DNA from 4 places in the Methylobacterium sp. JK268 genome. Region 4 is predicted to be linked to each of the others. Evidence: predicted binding sites of a transcription regulator. Region 4 holds the regulator's gene; each other region holds the start of a gene.
What was found. The regulator LexA, encoded in region 4, represses DNA repair genes until DNA is damaged. The targets are predictions, from matches to a motif close to TGTTCNNNNTGTGTTCNG.
Positions count from the first base shown of each region.

Region 1: the regulator LexA is predicted to act here: its motif matches at 3,416-3,433, upstream of radA (DNA repair protein RadA).
Region 2: the regulator LexA is predicted to act here: its motif matches at 1,600-1,617, upstream of ACW9J6_RS01260 (putative DNA modification/repair radical SAM protein).
Region 3: the regulator LexA is predicted to act here: its motif matches at 2,351-2,368, upstream of uvrA (excinuclease ABC subunit UvrA).

Region 1 covers NZ_JBSVZN010000004.1:114,543-119,458, forward strand. The annotation lists gene ACW9J6_RS06120 (acyl-CoA dehydrogenase family protein) at 1-252, opposite strand, end outside; gene ACW9J6_RS06125 (glycosyltransferase) at 245-1,444, opposite strand; gene alr (alanine racemase) at 1,668-2,759, shown strand; gene ACW9J6_RS06135 (cytochrome b) at 2,747-3,310, opposite strand; gene radA (DNA repair protein RadA) at 3,457-4,890, shown strand.
Region 2 covers NZ_JBSVZN010000001.1:288,917-293,832, reverse strand. The annotation lists gene ACW9J6_RS01270 (Gfo/Idh/MocA family oxidoreductase) at 1-1,192, opposite strand, end outside; gene ACW9J6_RS01265 (hypothetical protein) at 1,305-1,517, opposite strand; gene ACW9J6_RS01260 (putative DNA modification/repair radical SAM protein) at 1,635-2,900, shown strand; gene ACW9J6_RS01255 (UdgX family uracil-DNA binding protein) at 2,908-4,341, shown strand; gene ACW9J6_RS01250 (autotransporter outer membrane beta-barrel domain-containing protein) at 4,460-4,916, opposite strand, start outside.
Region 3 covers NZ_JBSVZN010000016.1:62,429-67,344, reverse strand. The annotation lists gene sppA (signal peptide peptidase SppA) at 1-321, opposite strand, end outside; gene ACW9J6_RS18740 (porin) at 473-2,071, opposite strand; gene uvrA (excinuclease ABC subunit UvrA) at 2,484-4,916, shown strand, end outside.
Region 4 covers NZ_JBSVZN010000019.1:39,133-44,048, forward strand. The annotation lists gene ACW9J6_RS20300 (ABC transporter permease) at 1-533, opposite strand, end outside; gene ACW9J6_RS20305 (ABC transporter permease) at 530-1,471, opposite strand; gene ACW9J6_RS20310 (hypothetical protein) at 1,549-1,977, opposite strand; gene ACW9J6_RS20315 (hypothetical protein) at 2,100-2,624, shown strand; gene ACW9J6_RS20320 (hypothetical protein) at 2,715-3,083, shown strand; gene lexA (transcriptional repressor LexA) at 3,229-3,948, shown strand; gene ACW9J6_RS20330 (HD-GYP domain-containing protein) at 4,287-4,916, shown strand, end outside.

The DNA.
Region 1 (4,916 bases), on a different contig from region 4:
GCCGGAGCCGAGGAGGCGCAGCACCTCGGCGAGATCGGCGGCGCCGGGCTCCTCCCCGAGCCCCGTCCCGCCCGCGGCCGAGGGCACCGGGGCGGCGAGGAGGCCGAGGCGGGCGAGATCCGCGACGTCCTCGGCCGGGAAGCCGCCGTCGCGGTCCTGCGCGTCCGCCCGCGCGGCGGCGGCCCGAGCCGCCGCCCGGGACGCCGCGAGGATCGCCCGGATCCCGTCGCAGGGCAGCGTCCGCTCAGGCATGGCCGGGATGCTCCGCCGCGGCGGCGGCAAGCGGGACGGACGCGAGGGGCCGCTCGCGGCGCGTCGCCCGCCGCAGGCGATCCGAGAGGCGCAGCAGCACCAGGGCGGCGCGGGCGCGGCGGATTTCGGCCGGCAGCCGGCTCGGACAGAGGCGGCGCGGCGCGAGGTGCGGGCTCGCGCCCTCGACCGCGTCGAGGAGCGCCCCGAGCGTCGGCAGGCGGGCGAGCGCCTCCGCCTCGGCGCGCCGCAGGCCGAGGCGGGGCGCCCAGAGACCGGTGCGGCCGAGGCGCCCCGCCGCGTGCAGGTCCCGCAGGCGTCGCCGCCACGCGTAGCGCCGCAGCGCCCGCAGCAGCGGTTCCAGGCGGGGATCGCAGGGAGATTCCGGCGCCGCGCAGCGCAGCCGCATCGTGTCGGCGGCCCCGCCCGGGGCGCGGCCCTCCAGCCGGCCCGAGGTGACGACGACGATGCCCGGCTCGTGGCGCACCCGGGCATCCGCCGCCCGCAGCGCGGCCACGAAGGCCCGGTCCTCGCCGAGGGCGAGCGGTGGCAGCCCGCCCACGCGGCGGTAGACCGAGAGGCGCACCGCGAGGCTCGCGCCCGAGTCGGTCCAGTGGCAGGGCCAGGGATCGTCGGGGCGCGGATCGATCCGGGCCGCGATCTCGGTGAGCAGGGCCTCGTAGCGGCTCTCCAGCCGGCCGCGGGCGTGCAGGGACTCGGGCAGGCGGGCGGCCTCGTCCGGGTCGAGGGCGATCCGCCCGGCCACGGCATCGGCCCCGTCCGCCAGGGCCGCGAGGCTGCGCCGGACCCAGTCGGCCGGCACCCGGCTGTCGGCGTCGGTGGTGAGGATCACGCCGTCCGGGGAGCCCACCTCCTCCAGCCAGGACGCCGCCGCCTCCATGGCCTCGCGGCGCGCCCAGCCCGCGGTGGCCCGGTCGGAGACGCACGCGATCACCCGGAGCGGCACCGGCAGCGTCCCGCGCAGGGCCGCGACCTCGCGGGCCGTCCCGTCCGTGCAGTTGTTGAGGAACAGCACGATGCCGAACCCGGCGACGCCGTCCTGGACCGACAGCGCCCGCAGGCAGGCCCCGATCCGCTCCGCCTCATTGCGCACCGGGATCGCGGCGATGCAGGCCAGGCGCGCGGCCGGCACGGGCCCGGCCTCGCGCAGCAACACGGTCTGCGGGTCTGTCACGCGACGGCCTCCGGTGGGCCGCGTCCGGACCGCCGGCGACCTCGAGATCCTCACGTAGGTCAACGCACCCGCCTGTCCCGCGCCTGCGACCAAATCGAGCAAGCGCGACGATGCTCGGGCGCGGATGGGGCGCCCGCCGGCCGCGAACCGGCTATAAGCCCCCGACGGGCGGCGAACGCGTGTCGTGCCGAACCCCGACTCCACCCCGCAGGACGGTGATGCGATGACGAACCTGCCGCACGGCGCCCGCCTCACGATCGACCTCGCCGCGCTGGCGGCGAACTGGCGGCGCCTCGCCGGGGAGGCCGAGGGCGCCGACTGCGCGGCCGTCATCAAGGCCGACGCCTATGGCTGCGGCATCGCCCGGGCGGCGCCGGCCCTGGCGCGGGCGGGCTGCCGGACCTTCTTCGTCGCCCACCTCTCCGAGGGCGAGGCGGCCCGGGCGGCCTCGCCCGAGGCGGTGATCTACGTGCTGAACGGCATGCCGCCCGGGAGCGCACCCGCCTACCCGGCGGCGGACCTGCGGCCGGTCCTGGGCGCCCGGGAGGAGATCGCCGAGTGGGCGGAGTTCTGCCGCGCCCGCGGCGAGCGCCTGCCGGCCGCCCTCCACGTCGACACGGGCATGAATCGGCTCGGCCTCACGCCCGATCAGGCCCTCGATCTCGCGGGCGATCCGGTGCTCGACGCCTTCGCGCCCGCGCTGCTGATGAGCCACCTCGTCGGCGCCGAGGTGCCGGACGATCCCGTCACGGCGCGCCAGATCGTGGAGTTCGCGCGGGTGCGCGCGGCCTTCCCGGCCCTGCCGGCCTCGCTCGCCAACTCGTCCGGGACCTTCCTCGGCCCAGCGGTGCGCCACCAACTCGCGCGGCCGGGCTACGCGCTCTACGGCGGCAACCCGGTGCCGGGGCGGCCGAACCCGATGCGGCCGGTGGTGCGGCTCGACGCTCCGATCCTTCAGGTGCGGGAGGTCGCGGCCGGGGAGACGGCGGGCTACAACGCCCGCTGGACGGCGCCGGGGCCGCGCCGCCTCGCCACCCTGTCCCTCGGCTACGCGGACGGCTACCCGCGGGCCGGGTCCGGCCGCGCGGAGGCGATCGTCGCCGGGATCCGCTGCCCGCTGGTCGGCACGATCTCGATGGACCTCGTGATCCTCGACGTCACGGCGGTGCCGCCGGAGGCCGCGACCCGCGGCGCCCCCGCCACGCTGATCGGCGACAGCCTCGACGTCGACGAGGTGGGCCGGCGCGCCGGCACCATCGGCTACGAGATCCTGACCAATCTCGGCCGGCGCTACGCGCGGCACTACGTCGGCTGAACCCGCCGGGCGGGCCACATCCGCCCCAGCACCTCGTCGCGGCGGATGGCGGCGTGCCAGACCACCGCCGCGACGTGGAGCGCCAGCAGCCCGCCGATCGCCCAGGCGCCCCATTCGTGCACGGCGGCGCCCGTGTGCGACAGCGCCTTGTCGAGGGGCACGAGCCGCGGCCAGGAGAAGAGCCCGAACCAGGGCAGCGAATAGCCGCCGGCCCCGGAATCGACGTAGCCGCTCAGCGGCATCAGCAGCATCAGGCCGTAGAGGGCGAGGTGGGCGGCGCGCGCCGCCGCGTGGGCGAGGCGCGAAGGCGGCGCGCGGTAGGACGGCTCGCCGAGGATCCACCGCGAGACGAGGCGGAGCGGCAGCAGGACCAGCACCGTCAGGCCGATCGACTTGTGGATATCGAGGATCTCCCGGCGCGGCGAGGTGCCGGGTGGCAGGTACGCGGCCGCGATCCCGAGCGCCAGGGCGATTCCGATCAGGGCGGCCATGCCCCAGTGGAAGCCGCGCTGCGCGGGGTGGTAGCGGGGGACGTCGGGCTCGCTGGGCATCGGGGGCCGGCTGCGTTGAGGAAGCAAGGCTCGTGTCGCCGAGGATTGCGGCCCCAGAGCGGCGCGCGCGTTGCTCCCGCGTCACCGTTGCATCCGGCCGCCGCCGGGGACATATCGGGAACGTCGAGGAGCTCCCCACCGCGCCGATGGCCAAGACCCACCAGACCTTCGTCTGCCAGTCCTGCGGGGCGGTCTACAATCGCTGGCGCGGGCGCTGCGAGGCCTGCAACGGCTGGAACTCGATCGTCGAGGAGACGGGCGCCGGCAGCCCCGCCGCCGGGCCGGTCGCGACGCGGCCGAGCCGGGCCAAGGGGCGGGTCTTCCCCCTGGAGGGGCTGGCGGGCGAGGTCAAGGACGCGCCGCGCACGCCCTCCGGCATCGCCGAACTCGACCGGGTGACCGGCGGCGGCTTCGTGCCCGGCTCGGTGATCCTGCTGGGGGGCGATCCCGGCATCGGCAAGTCGACGCTGCTGATGCAGGCCTCGGCGGCGCTGGCGGCCCGGGGCGAGCGGGTCGCCTACATCTCGGGCGAGGAGGCGGTCGGGCAGGTGCGGCTGCGGGCCGAGCGGCTGGGCCTCGCGGGCACGCCGGTGGAACTCGCGGCCGAGACCAACGTCGAGGACATCGTTGCCACCCTGAGCCAGGGCCGCGCGCCGGCGCTGGCGATCATCGATTCGATCCAGACCATGTGGACCGAGACGGTGGAATCGGCGCCCGGCACCGTCACGCAGGTGCGCGGCTCGGCCCAGAGCCTGATCCGCTTCGCCAAGACCACCGGCACCTCGGTGATCCTGGTCGGCCACGTCACCAAGGACGGCCAGATCGCCGGGCCGCGGGTGGTCGAGCACATGGTCGACGCGGTCGCCTCCTTCGAGGGCGACCAGGGCCACCACTTCCGCATCCTGCGGGCGGTCAAGAACCGCTTCGGCCCCACCGACGAGATCGGCGTGTTCGAGATGACGGATGCGGGCCTCGCGGAGGTGCCGAACCCCTCCGCCCTGTTCCTGGCGAGCCGCGACCACGCCGCGCCCGGCACGGCGGTCTTCGCCGGCATGGAGGGCACGCGCCCGCTGCTCTGCGAGATCCAGGCCCTCGTCGCCCCCTCGGCGCTCGGCATGCCGCGCCGCGCGGTGGTGGGCTGGGATCCGAACCGCCTGTCCATGGTGCTCGCCGTGCTGGAGGCCCATGCGGGCATCCGGCTCGGCACCCACGACGTCTACCTCAACGTGGCGGGGGGCCTGCGGATCGGCGAGCCGGCGGCGGACCTGGCGGTGGCCGCGGCCCTCGTCTCCTCGCTGTCGGGCGCGCCGCTCCCGTCGGACGCGGTGTATTTCGGCGAGATCGGCCTCTCGGGCGCGATCCGGCCGGTGGCGCAGGCGAGCGCGCGGCTCAAAGAGGCGCAGAAGCTCGGCTTTGCCCGAGCGCTGATGCCGGAGGGACGCGGCGAGCCGCCGGAGAAGGGATTTCCGGCCGAGGCGCTGCGGCACATCACCGATCTGGTGGCCGGGGTGGCGGCGGACCGGCCGGCGGGCCGAGGCGGGCGGCGGCCTCGGGTGCCGGTCTACGAGGCGGAGGAGTAGGATCGAGAGGTGTTCGGGCCGCTTCG
Region 2 (4,916 bases), on a different contig from region 4:
AGATCGCCTCCATCAGGATCTGGTCCTGCAATCCCTCCTCGCCGGGCGTGCGCGGCGTGCGGTTCTCCAGCACGCAGGTCGCCATGTGGTCGAGTTCGAGGGCGAACTGGTTGCGCACGGGCAGGACCCGCTCCTCGCGAGCCTCCGCCTTGCCCTCGCGATGATGGAGCATCAGGCGCTGGCCCTCATACGCGAAGGCGTTCTCCAGGGTGACCGCCCCGCCCTCGCCCTGGACCGTGAGCCGGCGCGTCTCGTGGGCACCGTAGCTCGTCGCGCATTGCGCCAGCACGCCCGAGGGAAAGCGCAGGGTGAACGCCACCGTCTCCTCGACCTCCCGGTACAGGGGATCGTCCGGCGAGTGGATCTGCGCCTGGACCGAGACCGGCTCCTCGCCGAGCACGGCCCGGGCCCCGTTGAGGCAGTAGAGGCCGATATCCGGCAGCGCGCCGCCCCCGGACAGGGCCCGCTTCATGCGCCACTGCTCGGGCAGGCTCATGGTCTGGGTGTTCACCGCCTCGATCAGCTTGACGGGGCCGAGGCTCTTGCCGCGCACCAGCCGGATCACCTCGCGGTTGTGGGTCTCGTACTGGCAGCGATAGGCGATCATCAGCTTCACGCCCGCCTGCGCGCAGGCGTCGATCATCGCGCGGGCCTGCGCCGAGGAGGCCGCCATCGGCTTCTCGCAGAGCACGTGCTTGCCCGCGGCGGCGGCGGCCGCCACGTGCTCCGCGTGGAGCGCGTTCGGCGTGACGACGTAGACCGCCTTCACCTCCGGGTTCCGCGCCAGGGCCGGGAACCCGTCGTAGCCGTGGATCGCCTCGGGCCGGATGCCGTACTGGCGCGCCACGACCTTGGCCTTGTCGGGGGATCCCGACACCAGGGCCACGACCTTCGCCTTCCGGCTCTGCGCGAAGGCGGGCAGGATCTCCTCCAGGGAGAGCCGGCCGAGGCCGACCACCGCGAATCCGACGCGCTCCTCGGGCGGCAGCGGTGCCGGGGGCGGCGCGCCGGGCCGGTCGGAGGGGCCGCGCCAGTTCGGGAAGCTGACCCGGCCGTTCTCGACCTTGCCGGTGTCGACGGGGTTCTCCGGAGGCGGCGCGTCGGCGCCCTGCGCGCCGCCCAGGGCGGCGAGAGTCGCGCTTCCGGCGAGCATCAGGGTCCTGCGCGAGAGGAGGGTCAGGTCGTCCGGCATGCGCCTCGCTCGGGTCCGAGTTTGCGGGGGTGCTCGCCAACGCCCCCCGGACGAGGCCGGTTCCTGCCGCGCGAAGGACCACCCCGGGGCGGTCCTTCTGGAATGCGGCGATCTACTCGCCGGCCATCATCTCGGGCGAATAGTGCCCGCACCAGTCCGAGGCCGACACCACCGGCCACAGGCCGTGGCCCTGCGGCTCGGGCTGGCTCACCGGCGGATTGAAGCGGCAGAGCCCCTCGTCGCCCTGCGGGCTGCCGGCGTTGAGCTTGTGCGTGTCATAGTAGCGGCAGGTGCGGCAGGCCGTGCCGGTCTCCATCATCGCCATACGGGCCTCCTCGATTGGAACTCTTCCAGAGAACGGGGACCCGCAGCGGTTGTTCCGGCCGGGTGAGCGCCAATTGGTCGCCTTGAACAAATCAAGAACTTGCCACAGCTTGCCCGCATGGACGACCGTCTCGCCAAGAAGCTCACCATCCTCGCGGACGCCGCGAAGTACGACGCCTCCTGCGCCTCCTCCGGAGCGCCCAAGCGGCGGGCGGCGGCGGGCGGGCTCGGCTCGACCACGGGGGCGGGGATCTGCCACGCCTACACGCCGGACGGGCGCTGCGTCTCGCTTCTGAAGATCTTGCTCACCAATTACTGTCTGTTCGACTGCGCCTATTGCGTGAACCGGCGCTCCTCGAACGTGCGGCGGGCGGCCTTCACGGTGGACGAGGTGATCGCCCTCACGATCGGGTTCTACAAGCGCAACATGATCGAGGGTCTGTTCCTGTCCTCCGGGATCGTGCGCTCGCCCGATCACACGATGGAGCAGCTGATCCGGGTGGCGAAGGGCCTGCGCACCCGGCACGGCTTTCGCGGCTACATCCACCTCAAGACGATTCCCGAGGCGAGCCCCTGGCTGATCGAGCAGGCGGGTCTGTTCGCCGACCGGCTCTCGATCAACCTCGAACTCCCCACCGAGACCGCCCTGGAGCGGCTCGCCCCCGAGAAGGACGGCGCGGCGATCCAGACCGCCATGGGCCAGATGCGCGAGCGGATCGCGCAGGGGAAAGCCGAGAAGCGCCGCTTCGCGCCGGCGGGCCAGTCGACGCAGGTGATCGTCGGGGCGGATGCCTCCACGGACGCCGCCATGATCCGCACCAGCGCGGCGCTCTACGCCACGCACGATCTCAAGCGGATCTACTACTCGGCCTTCAGCCCGATCCCGGACGCCTCCTCGATCCTGCCGCCGCAGGCGCCGCCGCTGCGGCGCGAGCACCGGCTCTACCAGGCCGACTGGATGCTCCGGTACTACGCCTTCGCGCCCGAGGAGGTGGCGGCGGCGACCGACGCGGGCATGCTCCCCCTCGACATCGACCCGAAGCTCGCCTGGGCGCTCAAGCACCGCGCGCATTTCCCGCTGGACGTCAACCGGGCGGACCGGGAATGGCTGCTGCGGGTACCGGGGCTCGGCGTGCGCGCGGTGGACAAGATCGTGGCGGCGCGCCGCCACGCGCGGCTGACGCTCGCGGATGTCGGCCGCCTCACCAGCGGGCTCAAGCGGGCGCGCCCCTTCCTGATCGCCGCCGATTACGTGCCGACCCGCCTCGCCGACCGCCTCGACCTGCACGGCCGGCTCGCCGAGCCGGACCCGGTCGCACAGCCGCCGCGTCTCGCCGAGCCGCCGCGGCTTGCCGAGCCGCCGCGGCAGCTCTCGCTGTTCTGAGGCGCGCATGCTCCGCACCGTGCGGCTGGCGCCCGGCGCCGACCTCGCCGGCTTCCGCGACGCGGCGCGGCGCCTCGCCGCCGAGGGCGTGCCGCCGGAGGCGGTGACCTGGACGCAGGAGGCGGCGCCCGGGTTGTTCGGGGCCGCGCTCGCCGTCGCCCCCATCGCCGAGGCGCCGCCGCTCCGCCTGCCGCGGGCGGTCGCCGCCCTGGTGCCCGAGGTGGTGCCCCATCGCGACCCCGAGCGCCACGCACTCCTCTATGCCCTGATCTGGCGGGTGACCCAGGGCGAGCGGCACCTCATGGAGGTGGCGAGCGACCCGCTGGTCCACCGGCTCTCGCGCCTCGCCAAGGCGGTGCGGCGCGACCTGCACAAGATGCAGGCCTTCCTGCGCTTCCGGCAGGTGCCCGGCGAGGGCGCGCGGGAGCGCTACGCGGCCTGGTTCGAGCCCGACCACCACATCCTGGAGGCGGCCGCGCCGTTCTTCGTGGCGCGCTTCCCGTCCTTCGACTGGTCGATCCTGACGCCCGAGGCCTCGATCCACTGGGACGGGGAGGCCCTCCGCTCCGGACCCGCCGGACGCCGCGGCGACGTCCCGGAGAGCGACGCGTTCGAGCCGGGCTGGCGCGCCTACTACGCCAGCACCTTCAACCCGGCCCGGACCAATCTCGCGGCGATGCGGGCGGAGATGCCGAAGAAGTACTGGCGCAACCTGCCCGAGGCCGCGGCGATTCCCGAGATGGTGCGCGCGGCTGGCACCCGGGTCGCCGCGATGATCGACCGGGAGGCCGTCCCGCCTCAGAAGCGCCGGCCCGACCGCGCCCTGGCGGCGATGACGGCGCAGGAGCCGGACTCGCTCGCGGCGCTCAACGGGATCATCCGGCGCTCCGAGCCGCTGGTCCCGGGCGCGACGCAGGCGGTGCTGGGCGAGGGGCCGGTCGGGGCGGGGATCGCCTTCGTGGGCGAGCAGCCCGGCGATCAGGAGGACCGGCAGGGGCGGCCCTTCGTGGGCCCGGCGGGGCAGGTCCTCGACCGGGCCCTGGCGGAGGCCAGGATCGACCGCGCGACCGCCTACCTGACCAATGCCGTCAAGCACTTCAAGTTCGAGGAGCGGGGCAAGCGGCGCATCCACCAGAAGCCCACCGCCGGCGAGGTCGCCCATTACCGCTGGTGGCTCGACCGGGAGCTCGGCTTCGTGCAGCCGCGCCTGGTGGTGGCGCTGGGAGCGACCGCCGTCCTGGCGCTGAGCGGTCAGGCGGTGCCGATCACCCGGGCGCGGGGTCCGGCGCGGTTCGGCGACAAGCCCTATGCGGGCTTCATCACCGTGCACCCGTCCTACCTGCTGCGCCTGCCCGACGCGGCGAAGGCCGAGGCCTACGGGGCCTTCGTCGACGACCTGCGCCGGGTGCGCCGTCTCGCCGAGGATCTGGCCGCGGCGTGAAACGACATTCGATCGATCGTTTCGCCACGCGGATGTCGGCTCCGCTCAGGCGTGTTGAGCGACGCTCCGCCGCGCGGGCTTGTGATACGGCCTCCGCTTTCCTCAAGCGGATCCCGTATCACCACTGATAGCGTATCCCGGCCCGGCCGCCCGCGGCGAAGTACTGGTCGCCGCCGCGCACGTTCCCCTGGACGAACGAAGACCAGCCGTTCCCGTAGTCGAGCGCCACCGCGAGGATGCCCTCGCCGCGGGTCTTGCCCTGGTCGTTCAGCGCAAGCGTGTTCGACCCGAACGCGCCGGCCTGGATGAAGCCGCCATTGATGAGCACGTTGTTGTAGACGAGGCCGGTCAGCGTGAAGACGAAGCGGCTTGACCCGACAGGCGCCTCGAATCCGAGCCGCGCACCGCCCTGCACGCGCACGAGGTCGCCGTCGCGCAGGCCGAGCGCCGCCGCGCCGGTGTCGTAGAAGGAGTGGATGTACTGGTAGCCGACGGTCGGCTCGATCCACCACGCGTCGTTGACCGGGATGCGGTAGTTCGCGTTGCCGGCCGAGGAGAGCTGGACCACGCCCGTC
Region 3 (4,916 bases), on a different contig from region 4:
GCGCAGGTTGCGGAAGATCTCCTCCGACCCGGTGGTGGTGCCGCCCGGCGAGTTGATCGAGACGATCACGCCCGCGACCGCCGAGGATTCGCCCACGCGCCGCATCAGGTCGCGGGTCTTGTCGCTCCCGGCGATGAAGCCGTCGACCGTGATTCGGGCGATCTGCGGCGTGATGGCCGCGAAGGCCCCCCTGCCCCCGGAGGCCCTCCAGCCCAGGGCCGCCACGGCGACGATCAGCGCGCCGACCCCGATGACGCGCCAGACGGAGAGCTTCCGGCGCAACGCGCGCCGGTCGAGGAGGTGTTCGGCATCGATGGCCATGCGGCGCCCGTATCCTTCGTCGCTACACGGAGGAGCCGCACAAGTCCTTGGCGCGCCTCGCTCCCGCGGCGCAGTTCTACCCCCGGCCGTCGCGCAGCGGCAAGAGCGGGATGCGGTCGATCCCGCCCGCGCCGCCGCGCCGCGGCCCGGCTCAGAAGTCGCGCTGCACCCGCATGCGGACCTGGAACGCGTCGGCCTGCTTGGTGGTCGCCACCGGTTGGCCGGCCGCGTTGACAGGCACGCCGTTGGCGATGCGGGCGACGCTCTGGCCCGGGGACTTGTTCAGGTCGACCACCCGCCCGTCGAGGATGTTCACCTGGGTGTAGAGTCCCTCGATGCCGATATCGAGGTCCTGCACCGGCGACCAGATGATGTTGGTGCCGATGATGAACTCGCTGTTGTCGCGCAGGACGCCGCTATACGCGAAGGCGGCCGGGCTGGTCACCGGGTTGCCGAGGCCGTTGAAGTTGAACAGCGCGAGGTTGGTGCGCGCCCCCTTCGGGAAGGTGATCTCGCCGTAGCTGCCGAACAGGGCGGAGCGCCACTCCGGCGTCCAGTAATGCAGGTAGCTGCCCATGACCGTCCAGGCGGTCGACAGTTCGAAGCGGCCGTTGAACGGGTTGAGCACGGCGTCGGCGAAGTATTGCGAGAAGGGCGCGCCCTGGATGTTGCCGGCGGCGATCGAGGGGGCGTAGGAACCGGTGTAGAAGGAGTAGCCGGTGTAGTTCTGCGCGCCCTCGGCGTAGGAACCTTCGAGGTAGAGCGCGTCGCCCTTGGCGATCATCGGCAGGTTGACCTTGACGCCGCCCTGGACCGCCCAGCCGTAGGCGGTCTGCGGCCGCGGCGCGTTCACGGTGGCCGCATTCGGCGTCGTCCCGTCGAAGAAGGCCGCCGAGGAGATGTTGCCGCCATTGACCTCGTGCACGGCCGCGGCGAGCTGGGCCGAGCCCCAGGAGCCGTCGTAGCGGAGCACGCCGACGAAATCGGGCAGGCGCGAGCGCTGGATCACGTCCTGGAAGGCGAGGCCGACCGGGCGGCCGAAGGCGTCGACCGCGATGGTCGGCGAGAGGTTGGTGCCCGCGACGGCGGTGGAACCGAACAGCGGCGTCTTGCGGAAGTTCGGGTCTTCCAACGAGATCGTGGCGGAGAAGCCCTCCCCGAACGTCCCCGTATAGGCGAGGAGGTTGGTCGAGCCGAGTTCCGACCCGGCCGAGGCGCCGATGATCTCGAAATCGTGGGCGTAGAAGTCGAAGAAGGACGAGGCGCGACCCGCGGTGAGGCCCGCGAACTGCACGAAGGCCTTGTCGACGTTCACGTATTGCTGGACGCGGCCCGCCGTGTCGATGCCGGTCGCCGCGAAGGCGTTGGCGATGCGCTCCTGCGTGCCCGAGCGGAGGAAGGCGCCGGTGCGGCTAGCGATCTCGAAGCGCACGAAGGCGCGCAGGGTGCCGTAGCCGGTCTGGCTGCGCGCATCGAGGTTCAGCCGGCCGAGGCCCCGGAACTGCGACAGGTCGCCGTTGCCGGCCGAGCGCGCGTAGTTGCGGGCGTAGCCGGCCTCGAGGCGAGCGCGGCCGCCGACGCGCAGGCAGGTGTCGGTGCCCGGGATGTAGAAGAAGCCGGCGCCGTAGGCCGAGCAGATCCGCACGTACTCGACGGGTGCGGCCTTCTTGACCGGCAGGTCCGCGGCCTGCGCGGCCACCGTCGCGAGCCCGGCGGCGGAGGCCAGGAGCAGGGATTTCGTGGACACCATCGCACCCTCGTGGACTGACGCGGGGCCGGTGACGGCCCGTTCGGGACATCTCCCACCCCGAAAGCGTGGCCATGGCAAGGGAGACCGACGCGCAACGCAGGGAAAGCAGGTCTTTCACGACGCGGTGTGGCGATCATGTCAGCATTCGCGGAGCCGCCGCACGTATAAAGCAGTGAGTGGTCGGCTTATTTTACAGTTCGATGACATTCCTCGCCCGGTGCGTCGCGCCAACCGTCCCGCCGCCCGGCCCGGCGGGCCGCGGCGGGACCCGGTTGCCGTTGTACGTATTTTGTTCTAGCACGCGGGTTGGCGGGAGGCACATCCGCTCCCATCTTCGCCGACGAAGCACCGGTTCCGCATTCGCCGGGACCCTCCGACGATCCCCTGTCCCGGCTGCCCTGCGAGCCTCCCGATGGCCCCTCTCGACACGCTTTTCGACCGTGCGGCGGAGGGCCGCGTGATCGCGGTGCGCGGCGCGCGCGAGCACAACCTCAAGAACGTCGACCTCGTCATCCCGCGCGACAAGCTGGTGGTGTTCACCGGTCTGTCGGGATCGGGCAAGTCGTCGCTCGCCTTCGACACCATCTACGCCGAAGGCCAGCGCCGCTACGTCGAGTCCCTGTCGGCTTACGCACGGCAGTTCCTGGAGATGATGGCGAAGCCCGACGTCGACCAGATCGACGGGCTGTCGCCGGCCATCTCGATCGAGCAGAAGACAACGTCGAAGAACCCGCGCTCGACGGTGGGCACCGTCACCGAGATCTACGATTACATGCGCCTGCTGTGGGCGCGGGTCGGCATCCCCTACTCGCCCGCCACCGGCCTGCCGATCGAGAGCCAGACCGTCTCGCAGATGGTCGACCGGGTGCTGGCCCTGCCGGAGAAGACCCGCGCCTACCTGCTCGCCCCGGTGGTGCGCGGGCGCAAGGGCGAGTACCGCAAGGAGATCGCCGAGTATCAGCAGAAGGGCTTCCAGCGCCTGCGCATCGACGGCACCTACTACGCGATCGACGACGTGCCGAAGCTCGACAAGAAGCTCAAGCACGACATCGACGTGGTGGTGGACCGGATCGTCGTGCGGCCCGACATGGCGGCGCGGCTGGCCGATTCCTTCGAGACCGCGCTCGACCTCGCGGACGGCATCGCCGTGCTCGAACTCGCGGACGCGCCGGAGGGCGGCGAGCCCGAGCGCATCGTGTTCTCGTCGCGCTTCGCCTGCCCGGTCTCCGGCTTCACCATCCCGGAGATCGAGCCGCGCCTGTTCTCGTTCAACAATCCGTTCGGCGCCTGCCCGGCCTGCGGCGGGATCGGGCACGAGATGCGGATCGACCCGACCCTGGTCATCGCCGACGAGGCGCTGAGCCTCGAACGGGGCGCCATCGCGCCCTGGGCGAAGTCGACCTCGCCCTATTACGGCCAGACCCTCGACGCGCTCGCCCGCCACTACCGGTTCCGCACCGACGTGCCCTGGAGCAAGCTGACGGCGGCGGCGCGCCAGGTGGTGCTGTTCGGCTCCGACGGGGACGCGATCCGCTTCTCCTACAATGACGGGCTGCGCGCCTACGACGTGACCAAGCCCTTCGAGGGGGTGGTGCCGAACCTGGAGCGCCGCTACCGCGAGACGGAGAGCGACCAGGCCCGTGAGGAGATCGGGCGGTTCATGGCCGAGACGCCCTGCCAGGCCTGCGGCGGCAAGCGGCTCAAGCCGGAGGCGCTCGCGGTCAAGGTCGCGATGCGCGACGTGGCCGAGGTTGCCGGTCTCGCGGTGCGCGATGCGCATGCCTGGTTCACCGCCCTGCCCGAGCAGCTCAGCGCCAAGCAGAACGAGATCGCGGTGCGGATCCTGAAGGAGATCCGGGACCGCCTCACCTTCCTGGTCGATGTCGGGCTCGAATACCTCACGCTGGCGCGCAACTCGGGCTCGCTCTCGGGCGGCGAGAGCCAGCGCATCCGCCTCGCCTCGCAGATCGGCTCGGGCCTGACCGGTGTCCTCTACGTGCTCGACGAGCCCTCGATCGGCCTGCACCAGCGCGACAACGAGCGGCTGCTCGGCACCCTGAAGCGGCTGCGCGACCTCGGCAACTCGGTGATCGTCGTCGAGCACGACGAGGACGCGATCCTGCAGGCCGATTACGTGGTCGATGTCGGGCCGGGCGCCGGCATCCACGGCGGCGAGATCGTGGCGCAGGGCACCCCGGAGCAACTCCTCGCCAACCCGAACTCGCTCACCGCCAAGTACCTGACCGGGGAACTCGCCGTGCGCATGCCGGCCTCCCGGCGCAAGATCCGCAAGGACAAGGTGCTGCGGCTGGTCGGCGCGCGCGGCAACAACCTGAAGGACGTGACCGCCGAGATCCCGCTCGGCACCTTCACCTGCGTGACCGGCGTCTCGGGCGGCGGCAAGTCGACGCTCGTGATCGACACGCTCTACAAGGCGGTGGCCCGCAAGCTCAACGGCGCCGTCGAACACCCCTCCCCGTTCGAGCGCCTGGAGGGGCTGGAATTCCTCGATAAGGTCATCGACATCGACCAGTCGCCGATCGGCCGCACGCCGCGCTCGAACCCGGCCACCTATATCGGCGCCTTCACGCCGATCCGCGACTGGTTCGCCGGCCTGCCCGAGGCCAAGGCCCGCGGCTACCAGCCGGGACGCTTCTCCTTCAACGTGAAGGGCGGGCGCTGCGAGGCCTGCTCGGGCGACGGCGTCATCAAGATCGAGATGCACTTCCTGCCCGACGTCTACGTGACCTGCGACGTCTGCAAGGGCAAGCGCTACGACCGCGAGACCCTGGAGGTGAAGTACCGCGAACGCTCGATCGCGGACGTCCTCGACATGACCGTCGAG
Region 4 (4,916 bases):
ACCAGCCGGGCGACCCGCGGAACCTCCGCGACGGCGATCGCCGCGATGACGTTGCCGACCGAGCCGCGGGTCAGCGCCATCAGGGCGACGGCAAGGAGGATGGGCGGGATCGCCATCAGCCCGTCCATGACCCGCATCACGACTCCGTCGAGCCGGCGCAGGAAACCCGCGACGAGGCCGATCGCGAGCCCGATCCCGGAGGCGAGGGCGGCGACGGAGAAGCCCACGAGGAGCGAGACCCGCGCCCCGTAGATGACCCGCGAGTAGAGGTCCCGCCCGAGCATGTCGGTGCCGAACCAGTGCTGCGCCGAGGGCAGCCGGGTGCGCCGGGCCGGCGAGAGGGCGGTCGGATCGACGGTGAAGAGCCAGGGTGCGAGGAGCGCGCAGGCGAGCATGCCGAGGAGGATCGCCGCGCCGACCGCCACCGCCGGATGCCGGGCGATCAGCCCGGGCAGGCCGCGGCGGCGGCGCGGGGGCGGCAGGATCTCCGGCAGGTCCGGGGCGACGGCCTCGGCCGCGAGGGAGGCGGTCAATAGCGGATCCTCGGATCGAGCAGGACGTAGAGGAGGTCGATGGCGAGGTTGACCAGCACGTAGCCGGCGCTGAACAGCAGCACGACGCCCTGGATGACCGGGTAGTCGCGGCGCAGGATGGCGTCGACGGTGAGCCGCCCGAGCCCCGGGATGACGAAGACGCTCTCGGTGACGACGGCGCCGCCGATCAGGAGGGCGATGCCGAGCCCGATCACCGTCACGATCGGCACCGCGGCGTTCCTCAGCGCGTGCACGAACAGGATCGCCCGCTGCCCGAGCCCCTTGGCGGCGGCGGTGCGGATGTAGTCCTGGCCCAGCACCTCCAGCAGGGTCGCCCGGGTGATGCGGGCGATCAGCGCGACATAGACGGAGCCGAGCGCGACCGAGGGCAGGATCAGGTGCTGCAGCCAGGGGCCGATCCCGGCCGCGAGCGGCGTGTAGCCCTGCACCGGCAGCCATTCCAGCCGAAGCGCGAAGACGTAGGCGAGAAGGTAGGACGTAACGAAGACCGGCAGCGAGAAGCCGAACACCGCCAGCGTCATGATCAGCCGGTCGAGGAGGCTGCCGGCCTTCCAGGCGGCCACGACGCCGAGCGGCACCGCCACCGGGATCGCGAGCGCGAGCGTCACGCCCATCAGCGACAGCGTCGGCTCGACGCGCTGGCGGATCAGCGCGGTGACCGGCAGGGCCGTGAAGATCGAGGTGCCGAGATCGCCCTGCAAGATGTGCCCCGCCCACTCGCCGAAGCGCACCAGGAAGGGCCGGTCGAGTCCGAGGGTGGCGCGGATGCGCGCGACGTCGTCCGGACTCGCCTGGTCGCCCGCGATGATCGCGGCCGGGTCGCCGGGCGCCAGCGAGAGGAGGCTGAACACGACGAGCGCGACGACCGCCATCACCGGGATCGTCGCGAGCACCCGTCGTGCCGCATAGGCCAGCATCGCGCCTCCTCGCCCTCGGGCGGATCCCGCCACGCCCCGATCGAAGGGCGGACGCCCCCGGGTGATCCCGCCCCCGTCTATGCCACGCCTGGTCGCCGGGGAAGAAGCCCGTCGGCGAGGAGGTCCCCTCTCGGATGGCAGCTCGATCGCAGCCCCGGGCGCCGCGGCCTCGAACCCGCGGCGGAGTCTGCTTCTCGGGAGCTGGGGCGCGGATCGGGCGGCTCCGCCTTCTGGAGCCGGCACGGCGGAGACGCATTCGGAGCCGAGACCACGATTTGCCCGAAGGCGAGATCGGCCTCGTGCACGCGTCCGGGATGCTTGTGCAGCAGGTAGCCCAGATCGGTGGCCGGATGATGGGTGGTGGCGACGGAGAGGTACACGGGGAGGGGCCGCGGGAGCGAGGGTCGGGCGCTGGCAGATCGGCGTCCGGCGCACGGGAGTGTCCCACGCCGCGGCGGCACTGACATCCCCGCACCGACCGCCCGCGCCCCGCCATCGGCCGTCATCGTGAAGACTTCACGAAGAAACGGGCGCCGGGCAACGGGACACCGCCGCCGCTCCGCGCCGGATCTCGTTGACCGACAAGCTATTCTGTGAAACCTGCCGCGCCCGGGAACAGGGGAGCACGATGTCGGAGAACGATACCCTCGCCCAGGCGCTGGCGGATGTGAGCGAGCGGCGGGCGGCGCTGGAGGCCGAGTACGAGCGCATCGGCGCGGAACTGGCGAAGCTGCGCCTCGCCGAGAACGCGCTGCGTGCGATCGTCGACAACACCACCCTCCCGGCCGCGGGCCTCGCGGCCGCCGGACCGCTCCTCCCCGGGCTCCCGGCGGCGCCGGTCCAGGCGCGGACCAGCGGCCGCGGCAGCCGCGGCCCGCGGGCGAACTCGGCCAAGGGCCGCCTCAAGACCCTGCTCGAGACCTGCGGCCCCCAGGGTCTCACCAACGCGCAGATCGCCCGGCAGCTGCCGGATGTCGCTCCGGGCACCCTGAACACGTATCTCAGCGTCATGGTCGCGAGCGGCGAGGCCATCCGCACGGGCGACTTCTACACCTCGGGACGCCCCTCGGCCGAGACGGCGGACGAGACCGACGAACCGGAGGACGAGCAGGGCGAGGCGCAGGAGGACGAGGACGCCGAAACGCTGGGATGAGGCGCCCCGGACATCCGGCGGTTCCGGCATGGCCGCAGGCATTCCGCTATGCTACATGACCCTGCGAGAGGGGACGACGAAGGGGGCTCGATGGACGTCGAGGCGCTTCTCAGCGAGGTTCGCCGGCGGATCGCCGAGCTGGAATTGCGCTCGACCGCCCAGGCCGAACGCGTGGCGGAGTTGAACCGTCGCGGCGAGGAGGCGAGCACCGCCGAGGCGCAGCTCTGGGGCGCCATCGACGCCCTGACCGTGCTCAGGGGAGCACAATGGGCCCTCCAAGACCTGCGCGCCGCCGAGGCGAGCGACGGCGACGCGCTCGGCCACACGGCCGAAGCCGTCGAGGCCAGCCAGCAGGCCATTGCGGGGCGGCGGCACGGCGACGTGTTCCTGACCGCCTCCGACGAGTCGCTCGTCACCCTCGTGCGGGAGAAGATCCGCGTGAGCGCCCGCGGACGATGACACTCTGTCCCGCCGCGCCGCAGAGAGCAGGGCGGGGATCATGGTTCCTCCCGTCACGCTACCGCTTGCGGAACACTTGAAGAACGCTTAACCTGTTCGCGATTTGTTTCGTATCGCGCGTCGGCGCAGGCGATGAGAGTGACCCATGCTCACCCGTAAGCAACTGGACCTGCTGCGCTTCATCCAGCAGCGGATGCGCGAGACGGGCGTGCCGCCATCCTTCGACGAGATGAAGGACGCCCTCGACCTGAAGTCTAAGTCGGGCATCCATCGTCTGATCACCGCGCTGGAGGAGCGGGGCTTTCTGCGCCGCCTGCCCAACCGGGCGCGGGCGATCGAGGTGATCCGCATCGCCGAGACCGCGGCAAGCGCGCCGGGCGAGGTCGTCCGCTTCACGCCGAGCGTGGTCGAGGGCGGCCGGGCGGGGGCGCCGGTCAAGCCTGCCGCGATGCCGGTGGCGCTGCCCCTCGACGAGGGCGTTCGCGCGGTCGGCATCCCGGTCATGGGCCGGATCGCTGCCGGCACGCCGATCTCGGCGATCCAGAACCAGAGCCGCACCCTCGCGATGTCCCCGGACATGCTCGCGGGCGGCGAGCACTACGCCCTGGAGGTGCGCGGCGACTCGATGATCGAGGCGGGCATCCTCGACGGCGACCTGGTGGTGATCCGTCGTCAGGACACCGCCAATACCGGGGACATCATCGTCGCCCTGATCGACGACGAGGAAGCCACGCTCAAGCGCCTGCGGCGGCGCGGCTCCTCGATCGCTCTCGAGGCCGCGAACCCGGCCTACGAGACCCGCGTGCTGGGGCCGGACCGCGTCCGCATCCAGGGACGTCTGGTGAGCCTGATCCGCAAGTACTGATCGCTCGCATTTGGTCGGAACGCCCACGAGCCCGCGCGACGGCGATGGCCGCGCATCGCGGCCCCCCGCCGAACCCGTCATAATCTCGCGCGATCAGCTTACGGGAGTGTCGGACACCCGCGGCGGAAGGCGCGGCGGGATTTGGAAAGGTCATCTGCGGCAGGGCGGCCGGAAACGACTGCTTCGTCGTCGGTGCCGGCGGTCGTGTTGGTCGGATATCGAACCAACCCGGCCGACGCCAAGGGATGTTTAACGTCCCTGTGCGGTAAAATCAGGTCTGACCGGCGGGTCAAGGCGGTGGCACGGCCGCTCGTGAGGCCGGACTGCGGGATCTCGCCATGGCGGACGGTTTCATCCTCCTGATCGCGGATGCGTTCGCACCGGCGCGTCGCCTCGCGGATGGCCTCGCGCGGCTCGCCCCCTGCCTGACCGTCGGACTGGAGGACCCGCTGCCGAACGGGCAGGCGGCCGTTGCGGTGGTGCCGCTGGGTCGGGCCGAGGTCGCGGATCCCGCGCGCCTGCGACGGTCCGTCAGCCTCCTGCGGGCGCGGGGAATCGCCGGCCTCGGCCTGGCGCGGGATCAGGCGACCCTTGAGGTCGCCCGGGAGATCGGGTTCGCCAAGCTCCTGCCGGCCTCGGCGCCCTGGACGACCATCGCCGCCGCGGTGACGCACCTCCTCGCCGCGCACAAGGCCGCCCGCGCGAGCGGGCCCGATTGGCTGGTGCGGGCGCGGGCCGCCGAGGCCGACCACCTCGTCCACCGGGTGTTCGCGGCGGCCGCCGATGGGGCGCCGCCCTCGCCGCAGGACGTCGACACCGGCACCGAGATCGTCCTCGACGCGGTCAGCGAGGGCGGGATCCGCGCCTGGCTCGACGTCATCCGCCACCACCAGGTCGGGGTCTACCAGCATTCCCTGGGCGTCGCCGGCTACGCGGGGGCGCTGGCGGCCCGGCTCGGCTTCCGGCAC